DNA from 3 places in the Blastococcus sp. TML/C7B genome. Region 2 is predicted to be linked to each of the others. Evidence: riboswitches for the same ligand, from Rfam matches in the RefSeq annotation. Region 2 holds a riboswitch; each other region holds the start of a gene.
The links. A riboswitch is a leader RNA that binds a small molecule or an ion and turns the genes downstream of it on or off. The one in region 2 is predicted to bind S-adenosylmethionine.
Positions count from the first base shown of each region.

Region 1 (3,259 bases), on a different contig from region 2:
ACGGCGGGCAGGTCGAGGAAGAGCCGGTTCCCGACCGGATCCCCCTCGACCCACCCGCCCATGCTACGTCCGGACCCGTCAGGCCGACTTCGCGGCCCGGAACCCGGCCTCGAGGTCGGCGAGGATGTCCTCGATGCCCTCCAGGCCCACGGCCAGGCGCACCAGGCCGGGGGTGACGCCCGTGGTCAGCTGCTCCTCCGGGGTCAGCTGCGAGTGGGTGGTCGACGCCGGGTGGATGACCAGCGAGCGCACGTCACCGATGTTCGCGACGTGGCTGTGCAGCTCGAGGGCCTCGACGAACTTCTGGCCCGCCTCCTTGCCGCCGTGCAGCTCGAAGGTGAGGACGGCGCCCGCGCCCTTGGGCGCGTACTTCTGCTGCGCGGCGTGCCACTGGTTGGTGGGCAGGCCCGCGTAGTTGACCCGGTCGACGGCGTCGTGCGCCTCGAGGAACTCGGCCACCTTCTGCCCGTTCGACACGTGCCGCTCCATGCGCAGCGACAGCGTCTCGATGCCCTGCACCACCAGGAAGGCGTTGAACGGGGAGATGGCCGGGCCCAGGTCGCGCAGCAGCTGCACGCGCGCCTTGAGGGCGTAGGCCGGCGCACCCAGGTCGGCGTAGACGACGCCGTGGTAAGTCGGGTCGGCCGTGGTGAACATGGGGTGCTTGCCGCCGCGCCAGTCGAAGGTGCCGCCGTCGACGATGAGGCCGGCGATCGCGGTGCCGTGGCCGCCGAGGTACTTCGTGGCCGAGTGGACGACGATGTCGGCGCCGAACTCGAACGGGCGGATCAGGTACGGGGTGGCGATCGTGTTGTCGACGATCAGCGGCACGCCGTTGCGGTGCGCGACGCCGGCCACGGCCTCGATGTCGAGGATGTCGCCCTTCGGGTTGCCGATCGTCTCGGCGTAGAAGGCGCGGGTGTTCTCCCGGACCAGGGCCTGCCAGGCCTCCGGGTCGTCGGGGTCCTCGACGAAGGAGACCGTGATGCCGAGCTTGGGCAGCGAGTGGTGCAGCAGGTTGTACGTGCCGCCGTACAGCGAGGCGGAGGCGACGACGTGGTCGCCGGCCTCGGCCAGGTTGAGGATGGCGAGGGTCTCCGCGGCCTGGCCGGAGGAGACCGCGAGCGCGGCGACGCCGCCCTCGAGCGAGGCGACGCGCTGCTCCAGCGCGTCCTGCGTCGGGTTCATGATCCGCGTGTAGATGTTGCCCATCTCGGCCAGCGCGAACAGGTCCGCGGCGTGCTGGCTGTCGCGGAACTGGTAGCTCGTGGTCGCGTAGATCGGCAGCGCGCGGGCGCCGGTCGTCGGGTCGGGGCTGGCTCCGGCGTGGATCTGCCGGGTCTCGAAGCTCCAGTTCTGCGGGTCGCTCATGTGCGCCGTCTCCTCTCGCTCAGGAGATCCCGCGGCGCACGGGAGCTCCGTCCTTGCCCCCGCGGCGGGCGCCGCGCGAGCCGGCTCTTCCCCTGGAGCACCTCAGACGGAGTAGGAGGTTGCCGGGCAGTCAGCCAGGTGCTTCGCACTGCCTCTCGTGAGCCGACGTGATCTTAGGCATCCCGTTGTCCCACGTGAAACACCGGCCCCACGCCCGCCCCGCGCCGGTGACGCCAGGATCAGGTGACCTGATCGTGCTGCGTCCTCCCTCAGCGCAGACCGTGAGGGAGGACGCCCGATGATCAGGTCACCTGATCGTCGACGGGTGGCTGCAGGGGCTCAGAGCACCTTGGAGAGGAACGAGCGGGTGCGCTCGTGCTGCGGGTCGGTGAGCACCTGCCGCGGGTCGCCGGCCTCGACGACGACGCCGTCGTCCATGAAGACCAGGCTGTCGCCGACCTCGCGGGCGAAGCCCATCTCGTGCGTGACCACGACCATCGTCATGCCGTCCTCGGCCAGGCCGCGCATGACGTCGAGGACCTCGCCGACCAGCTCGGGGTCCAGCGCCGACGTGGGCTCGTCGAACAGCATCAGCTTGGGCTGCATCGCCAGCGCGCGGGCGATCGCGACCCGCTGCTGCTGGCCGCCGGAGAGCTGGTTCGGGTAGTTGTGCACCCGGTCGCCGAGCCCGACGCGCTCCAGCAGGGCGGCGCCGCGCTCGCGGGCCTCGGCCCGGCCCACGCCCTTCACCTGCACCGGCGCCTCGGTCACGTTCTCCAGCGCGGTCTTGTGCGGGAACAGGTTGAAGCGCTGGAAGACCATGCCGATGTCGCGGCGCTGGGCGGCCACCTCGGAGTCGCGCAGCTCGTGCAGCCGGCCGCCCTTCTCGCGGTAGCCGACCAGGTGGCCGTCCACCCACAGCCGGCCGGCGTCGATCCGCTCCAGGTGGTTGATGCAGCGCAGGAACGTCGACTTGCCCGACCCGGACGGGCCGACGACGCACATGACCTCGCGCGGGGCGACCTCGAGGTCGATGCCCTTGAGCACCTCGACGTGCCCGAAGCGCTTGTGCACCTGTTCTGCGCGCACCATCGGTGGAGCTGCGGGCGACGGGCTGCTCACGGCGCTGCTCAATGCGTGCTCCCGATCTCGGTGGCCCGGCGGGCGGCCCGCTGCTGCCGCGTCTCGCGCACCCCGAAGCCGCGGCTGAACCGCTTCTCGAGGAAGTACTGGCCGATCATCAGCAGGCTGGCCAGCGCCAGGTACCAGAGGATCGAGGCCACGGCCATCGGGATGACCTGGAAGGTCCGGCTGCCGATGGCGCGCAGCTGGAAGTTGAGCTCGTTGGTCACCGGCACCGCGATGAGCAGCGAGGTGTCCTTGAGCATCGCGATCGTCTCGTTGCCCATCGGCGGGATGATCACCCGCATCGCCTGGGGGAGCACGATCCGACGCATCGTCTGGGCGCGGCTCATGCCCAGGGCGGCGGCGGCCTCGGTCTGCCCGGGGTCGACCGACTGGATGCCGGCGCGGACGATCTCGGCCGCGTAGGCGCCCTCGGAGAGCGCCAGGCCCAGCAGCCCGGCGATGAAACCCCGGAAGATGTCGTTGCCGTCCAGGCTCAGGAAGCGCCAGTCCCCCTCGAAGCCGAACAGGTCCATGATCTGCTGGTCGAAGGGGATGCCGATGTCGTACGTCGAGTACAGCGCCCCGAGGCTGGCCGAGAAGAACAGCAGGACGATGCGCGGGATGGCGCGGAAGAACCAGATGTAGACCCAGGCCGCCCCCGACACGACCGGGTTGGCCGACAGCCGCATGACCGCCAGCACGATGCCCAGCGCGATGCCGATGACCATGGCCAGCACGGTCATGATCAGCGTCGTCCGCG
Region 1 is NZ_JAEOAA010000001.1:1,218,017-1,221,275, forward strand. Features, by position in the region: partial or broken gene JKP76_RS20455 (alpha/beta fold hydrolase) at 1-62, opposite strand, end outside; gene JKP76_RS05880 (bifunctional o-acetylhomoserine/o-acetylserine sulfhydrylase) at 79-1,371, opposite strand; SAM riboswitch class IV at 1,416-1,534, opposite strand; gene JKP76_RS05885 (amino acid ABC transporter ATP-binding protein) at 1,711-2,463, opposite strand; gene JKP76_RS05890 (amino acid ABC transporter permease) at 2,502-3,259, opposite strand, start outside.
Region 1: linked by a shared signal. The riboswitch ahead of JKP76_RS05880 (bifunctional o-acetylhomoserine/o-acetylserine sulfhydrylase) and the one ahead of JKP76_RS13475 (aminotransferase class V-fold PLP-dependent enzyme) in region 2 are both predicted to bind S-adenosylmethionine.

Region 2 (3,259 bases):
TGCGCCGCAGCGCGCCGTCGGCGATCTCGTAGCGGTTCATCCACGCCAGGCCCGGGGTGTAGACGTGCACGCTCACCGCGGCCTGCAGGCCGGTGTTGGTCACCTGGTGCACGTAGTGCGGGCCGAAGTGCCGCACCCGGCCGGCGTCCAGGTCGTGCGCGGAGTCGGTGACGCCGGTCCGCCCGGCGGCCACGACCCGCTCGGTGAGCGTGCCGCGGACGACGGCGAACGCGCCGGAGGAGGTGCCGTGGTCGTGCAGTGGCGTGCCCTGCTCGGGCAGCCAGGAGAGCAGCCACACCTGGGCCGCGCGCAGCTCGGGGTGCAGCGAGGGATCGAGGACGTCGGCGGCGGCCGCCGGGTCGAGCAGGTGGGTCCAGCGGCTGCCGGACCGGTACTCGACCAGGTCGATCCAGTGCGCCGAGGCCGCGGCGAGCGCGGCGGCCAGGCCGGCGGCCCCGGTGCGGCGGGCGGTGCTGTCGGGGGCGGTGCTGTCAGGGGCGGTGCTGTCAGGGGCGGTGCTGTCAGGGGCAGAGCGCAGGAGGGTGCTGTGCGGCATGGGGTTTCCTTGATCGAGGGCGCGCTCGATGACCCCGGCGGTGCCGGGGGAGCGCAGGAGTCGGGGGGTCGGGGCGTGCGTCAGCAGCCCGGACAGAGCGCGCTGGCCGTCCGCAGCAGGTCGACCGCGCAGCGGCGGGTGAAGCGGTTGGCGAGGAGCCGCCGGCGGGTGGTCATCGCGGCGCACCGCCGCGGTGCCCGGCTCGTGCGGCGGCGACCTGCACGGTGGCGAGCTCCAGCCAGCCGTCCAGCGCGCCGGGGGCGTCCCACGCCTTGTCCACCAGGTACAGCCCGCGGGTGGGCGTGATGGCACCGAGCTCGACCAGCACCGGCTTGAGCAGCAGCTCGGGGGCGAGCGCGTGCGTCGGGCCGCCGCCGAGCATGAGCGGCACCGCGGTGACGCCGGCGAGGTCGCCGGTGCCGATCTGGTCGAGGAAGAGCTTGAGCAGGCCGGTGTAGGTGGCCTTGAAGGTCGGGCTGGCGACGACGGCCAGCTCGGCGCCGCGCACGGTCGCCACCGCCTGCTCGACCGCGGGGTCGCCCCAGCCGAGCAGCCCGGCGCCGAGGTCGACCACGTCGATGACGACGTCGGCCGGAGCGCCGGTGAGGCGCTCGACGACCAGCTCGGCGGCCGCCCGCGTGCGGGAGAGCGGCTTGGGGTTGCCGACGACGGCGACGGTGGTCACGCGGGAGCTCCTCGGGGGTCGGGACCGGCAAAGCGCACTATACCGATCGGGTTTGACGTATTGAGTGCTCCCGTGCCAAGGTGGCAGCAGGTCACGAGTGCCAGCGCGAAGCCCCGGCTTGCTGGCCGGCAACCCTCCTCCGCGATGGGGTGCCCCGGGTGACGACCGGGCGGCTGCGGTCCCGCAGCCGCAAGCGCGGACCCGTGCCCGGGTCCCCGACCCGCCAGGAGCACTCCCATGCCCGCACTGCTCGACTGCCCGCCCGCCCCGGCCGTGTCCCGGCCCGGCCTCCGGCCGCTGCTGCCCGTCGTCGGCGCCGACACCGAGGTCCCGCTCGTCCCGGGCGGCCGCACCCGGTACACCGACCTGGACTCCGCGGCGAGCTCCCGGGCGCTGGTGAGCGTCGCCGACCAGGTGGCCGCCGCGCTCCAGCTGTACGCCAGCGTGCACCGGGGTGCGGGCTACCTCTCGCAGGTCTCCACCGCCCTGTACGAGTCGGCGCGGGAGACCGTCGCGCGGTTCGTCGGCGCGCGCGACGACGACGTCTGCGTCCTCACCCGGCACACCACCGACGCCCTCAACCTGCTCGCCGGCTGCGTGGCCGAGGGCGCGGCGGTGCTGGTGCTCGACTGCGAGCACCACGCCGACCTGCTGCCCTGGCAGCGCCGCGGCCCGGTGACCGTGCTGCCGACCGCGCCGACCGTCGTCGGCACGCTCCGCGCGCTGGCCGCCGAGCTGGCCCGCACCCCGTACGCGCTGCTCGCCGTCACCGGCGCGTCCAACGTGACCGGCGAGTCGCTGCCCCTGGAGGAGGTCGTGGCCCTGGCCCGGGCGGCCGGCGCGCGGGTGCTGGTCGACGGCGCCCAGCTCGTGCCGCACCGCGCCTTCTCCCTGGCCGCCACGGGCGCGGACTACGTCGTCCTCTCCGGGCACAAGACCTACGCCCCCTTCGGCGCCGGGGCGCTGGTCGGCCGCCGCGACTGGCTCGACGCCGGCCCCGCCTACCTGGCCGGCGGGGGTGCGGTGCACGAGGTGTCGGTCGCCGAGACCGCGTGGGCACCCGCGCCGCACCGGCACGAGGGTGGCTCGCCCAACGTGCTCGGCGCGGTGGCCCTGGCCGCGGCCTGCGAGGCGCTGGCCGCGCTGCCCGCCGGTGCGCTGGAGGGGCACGAGCGGGCGCTGCGCGAGCGGCTGACGGCGGGCCTGGGCGCGCTGCCCGGCGTCCGGCTGCTGCGCATCTGGGCGGACTCCGCCGAGCCCACCGGCGTCGTGGGGTTCACCGTCGAGGGCGCCGACCCCGGCCTTGTCGCGGCCTACCTCTCCGCCGAGCACGGCATCGGCGTGCGCGACGGGCGGTTCTGCGCCCACCCGCTGCTCGCCCGGCTGGGCGTGCCCGAGGGCGCGCTGCGGGCCAGCGTCGGCGTGGGCAGCACGCTCGACGACGTCGACCGGCTGGTCGACGCCCTCGCGCGGTACCTCGCCGACGGCCCGCGCAACCGCTACGAGCTGGTCGCCGGCCGCTGGCAGCCCGTCGACGACCCGCGCCCGCTGGCCGGCCTCGGCGGGGCCGACCCCGCCGTCGTGGCCCGGGGCGCCGGCTGCGGCCCGGCCACCCGATGACCACTCGCGATCCCCGAGGAGCAGAGACCGTGACCGTTCCCCTCGCCCCGACCGCCGGTCCGGACGCGTCCTTCGCCGAGGACTGGGCGCGCTGGCACCGGGAGCACGAGCTCCGCCGCGCCGATCCGCACGGCTTCCTGGCCGTCACCGGCCTGCACTGGCTGACCGGGCAGCCGCAGCGCCTGCCCGGCGTCCCCGGGGAGTGGTCGACCGGCGCCGACGGCCCGCTGGTCACCCTCGGCCCGGGCGAGGAGCTCGTCGTCGACGGGCACGTCGTCCGCGACCGGCACGCCTTCGGCCCGATCGCCGAGCGGGACGGCCGCACGGCCCGCGCGGGCGAGGTCGAGATCGAGGTGGCCCGCCGCGGCGGGCACGACATCGTCCGGCCGCGCGACCCC
Region 2 is NZ_JAEOAA010000002.1:95,550-98,808, forward strand. Features, by position in the region: gene JKP76_RS24090 (cysteine dioxygenase family protein) at 1-298, opposite strand, end outside; gene JKP76_RS24095 (hypothetical protein) at 486-569, shown strand; gene JKP76_RS13470 (NADPH-dependent FMN reductase) at 729-1,241, opposite strand; SAM riboswitch class IV at 1,331-1,443, shown strand; gene JKP76_RS13475 (aminotransferase class V-fold PLP-dependent enzyme) at 1,479-2,861, shown strand; gene JKP76_RS13480 (DUF1684 domain-containing protein) at 2,891-3,259, shown strand, end outside.

Region 3 (3,259 bases), on a different contig from region 2:
TCGTGCCGGCGTTCTCAGGCGCTGCGCACCGCGTCGGCCTGCGGGCCCTTGGCCCCCTGGACGACCTCGAACTCGACGCGCTGGCCCTCGTCGAGGGACTTGTAGCCGTCCATCTGGATGGCCGAGTAGTGGACGAAGACGTCCTGGCCGCCGTCGACGGCGATGAAGCCGAAGCCCTTCTCGGCGTTGAACCACTTCACGGTGCCCTGTGCCACGTGTGCTCCCACGTTTCGTGCATGCGGTCGTCCCATCCTGATGAACGGACGAGGTCTCGCTCTTCCGCCCGCGAACACGAACATGGAGGTCGAACCGGGCGGAAAGGTACAGCAGAGTGACGTGGCACACACGCATTTCGGGCACGACTCGTTGCCGGATCCGGCGAACGGTGTCACCTGAACCGGTGACACCGTCCGCGGTCAGCCGATCAGACCGGCCTGGCGGGCCGACTTCAGCGAGGGCTCGACGGTGTGCGTCGGGCCGACGACCGGCTCCAGCGGGTCGAGGGTCTTGAGCCCCTCCCCGGTGTTGAGGACGACGGTCTCCTTCGCCGGGTCCAGCCGCCCGTTCCCCACCAGCTGCCGCAGCACGGCGACGGTGACGCCGCCCGCGGTCTCGGCGAAGACGCCGGTGGTGCGGGCGAGGTCGCGGATGCCCTGGACGATCTCGTCGTCGCCCACCCGGCCCACGGCGCCCCCGGTGCGGCGGATCGCGTCGAGCGCGTACGGGCCGTCGGCGGGGTTGCCGATGTTGAGCGACTTGGCGATCCCGGTCGGCTTGACCGGCTTCACGACGTCCCAGCCGTTGTCGAAGGCCGTGGCGATCGGGTCGCAGCCGGCCGACTGCGCGCCGAAGATCGTCCACTCGGTGGCCTCGACGATGCCGGCGGCGGTGAGCTCGCGGAAGGCCTTGTCCACCTTGGTGAGCAGCGAGCCCGAGGCCATCGGGATGACGACCTGCGCGGGGATCCGCCAGCCCAGCTGCTCGGCCAGCTCGTAGCCCATCGTCTTGGAGCCCTCGGCGTAGTAGGGCCGCACGTTCTGGTTGACGAAGGCGGTGTCCTCGAACTCGTCGGTCTCGGCGAGCTCGCTGGTCAGCCGGTTGACGTCGTCGTAGGAGCCGTCGACGGCGACCAGCGTCTGCCCGTACACCGCCGACTGCACGATCTTGCCCGGCTCCAGGTCGGAGGGGACGAACACGAACGAGGGCAGACCCATGCGCGCGGCGTGCGCGGCCACGGAGTTGGCCAGGTTGCCGGTCGAGGCGGCGGCGATCTTCGTGTAGCCCAGCCCCTTGGCCGCGGTGGCGGCGAGGCTGACCACGCGGTCCTTGAAGGAGTGCGTGGGGTTGGCCGAATCGTCCTTCACCCAGAGCCCGCCGGTGAGGCCCAGCTCCTCGGCCAGCCGGTCGGCGCGGACCAGCGGCGTCATCCCCGGGTCGAGCGAGACGCGGGAGGCCGGGTCCTGGCCGACCGGCAGCAGCGCGACGTAGCGCCAGATGTTCTGCGGCCCCGCCTCGATCTGCTCCCGGGTCACCGCCTTCATCAGCTCGGGGTCGTAGTCGACCTCCAGCGGCCCGAAGCACTCGGCGCAGGCGTGCTCGGCGATGAGACCGAAGGTGGCGCCGCAGTTGCGGCAGATCAGCCCGCGCGCGGGGCAGGGCGGCACCGGGCCACCGGCGTGCGAGTCGGCCTGGAGAGAACCGGGAGCGGTCAGAGTCATGCGACGACTACCTCCTCATCTTCCCCGCGTCGGGCCGTCGAGCCGCGCGGGACGGAATTGGCACCTCCCGCTGCAGACGTGCGCGCAGTCGGCGGTTGCCGGGGCTTCATCGGGCCGTGTCCCTCTGCCCCTCTGGATGAGTGAACGACCGAACTCTACCCACCGGGCGGCCGGTAGCGAGCGGCGGACAGGATGGGGCGCGTGGCAGCACGCATCGTCTACACCGATCTCGACGGCACGATGGTGGGGCCGCGGGGGTCGTTCTGGCACACCGCCGGCCGCGATCTGACCGCCGACCCGGCGACGGCGCTGCTGGAGCTGCACCGCGCCGGGATCCCGTTGGTGCTGGTCAGCGGCCGGACGCTGGACCAGGTGGTGGAGGCCGGCCGGATCTTCGCCGCCGACGGCGCGATCGCCGAGCTGGGCGCGACGGTCAGCTGGGACGGCGGCCGGGAGCGCCGGCAGCTCACCGGCGAGCTGCCCGCCGAGCACGAGGGGCGCACGCCCATGGAGGCCATGGCCGCGCTCGGCGTCGTCGAGGAGTTGATGGCAGCGCACCCCGGCCGGCTGGAGTGGCACGCGCCGTGGCACGCCACGCACGAGACCGACGCGCTGCTCCGCGGCCGGGTGGACGCCCGCGCCGTCGACACCTGGCTGGCCGAGCGCGGCCTGGGCTGGCTGACCCTCAACGACAACGGCGCGATCCAGCGGACGTCGCGGATGACGCTGGCCCCCGATCCCGCGCCGCCGCGGGTCTACCACCTCATGCCGCGCGGGATCTCCAAGGGCGCCGCCATCGCCTGGGACCTCGAGCGCCGCGGCATCGACCCGGCCGACGCGGTGGCGATCGGCGACAGCACCAGCGACCTGGACATGGCCGCCGCCGTCGGCCGGCTGTGGATCACCGCCAACGGCGCGGCGGTCGACGGGATGGCCGACCGGATCGCCGCCGTCCCGAACGCCGCGGTGACCGGGGCGCCCATGGGCGAGGGCTGGGCGCAGGCGGTGCGGGCGAGCCTCTGAGCGCGCGGGTCACCGGTCCAGCGGCCGCACGACCCGGCGGCACCGGCGGCAGGCCGCCGTCCCGTCGGGACGCAGCGGGCCGAAGCGGTGCCCGCGCCACCAGCAGACCAGGCGCGCACGCACCGTGCTGGGCGGGGTCACGCCGGGCAAGCTAGCTGGTCACGTCGCGGCGGGCGAAGGCGCGGAAGCCCAGCGCGGTGAACAGCGCCGCGTAGACCAGGGACTGCACGACGCCGCGGAACAGGTCGCCGTCCTGGACCGGGGTCTGCAGCAGGTCGACCCAGGCGAACTCGCCGGCGGTCGGGAACCAGTCGCGCAGCGAGCCCAGCTGCTCGACCTGGTCGAGGATGGCGAAGACGAACATGGTGAACACCGCGCCGCCGACGGCGGCCAGCGGCGCATCGGTGATCGTGGAGAACCAGAACGCCAGGGTGCCCACGACCAGCAGGTGGACGGCGAGGTAGCCGAGCATCCCGGCCCAGCCGCACGAACCCCTCCCCCTGCGCCAGCGTCACGCC
Region 3 is NZ_JAEOAA010000001.1:465,291-468,549, forward strand. Features, by position in the region: gene JKP76_RS02315 (cold-shock protein) at 15-215, opposite strand; gene thrC (threonine synthase) at 417-1,718, opposite strand; SAM riboswitch class I at 1,731-1,861, opposite strand; gene JKP76_RS02325 (HAD family hydrolase) at 1,911-2,741, shown strand; gene JKP76_RS22025 (hypothetical protein) at 2,751-2,882, opposite strand; gene JKP76_RS20080 (hypothetical protein) at 2,893-3,213, opposite strand.
Region 3: linked by a shared signal. The riboswitch ahead of thrC (threonine synthase) and the one ahead of JKP76_RS13475 (aminotransferase class V-fold PLP-dependent enzyme) in region 2 are both predicted to bind S-adenosylmethionine.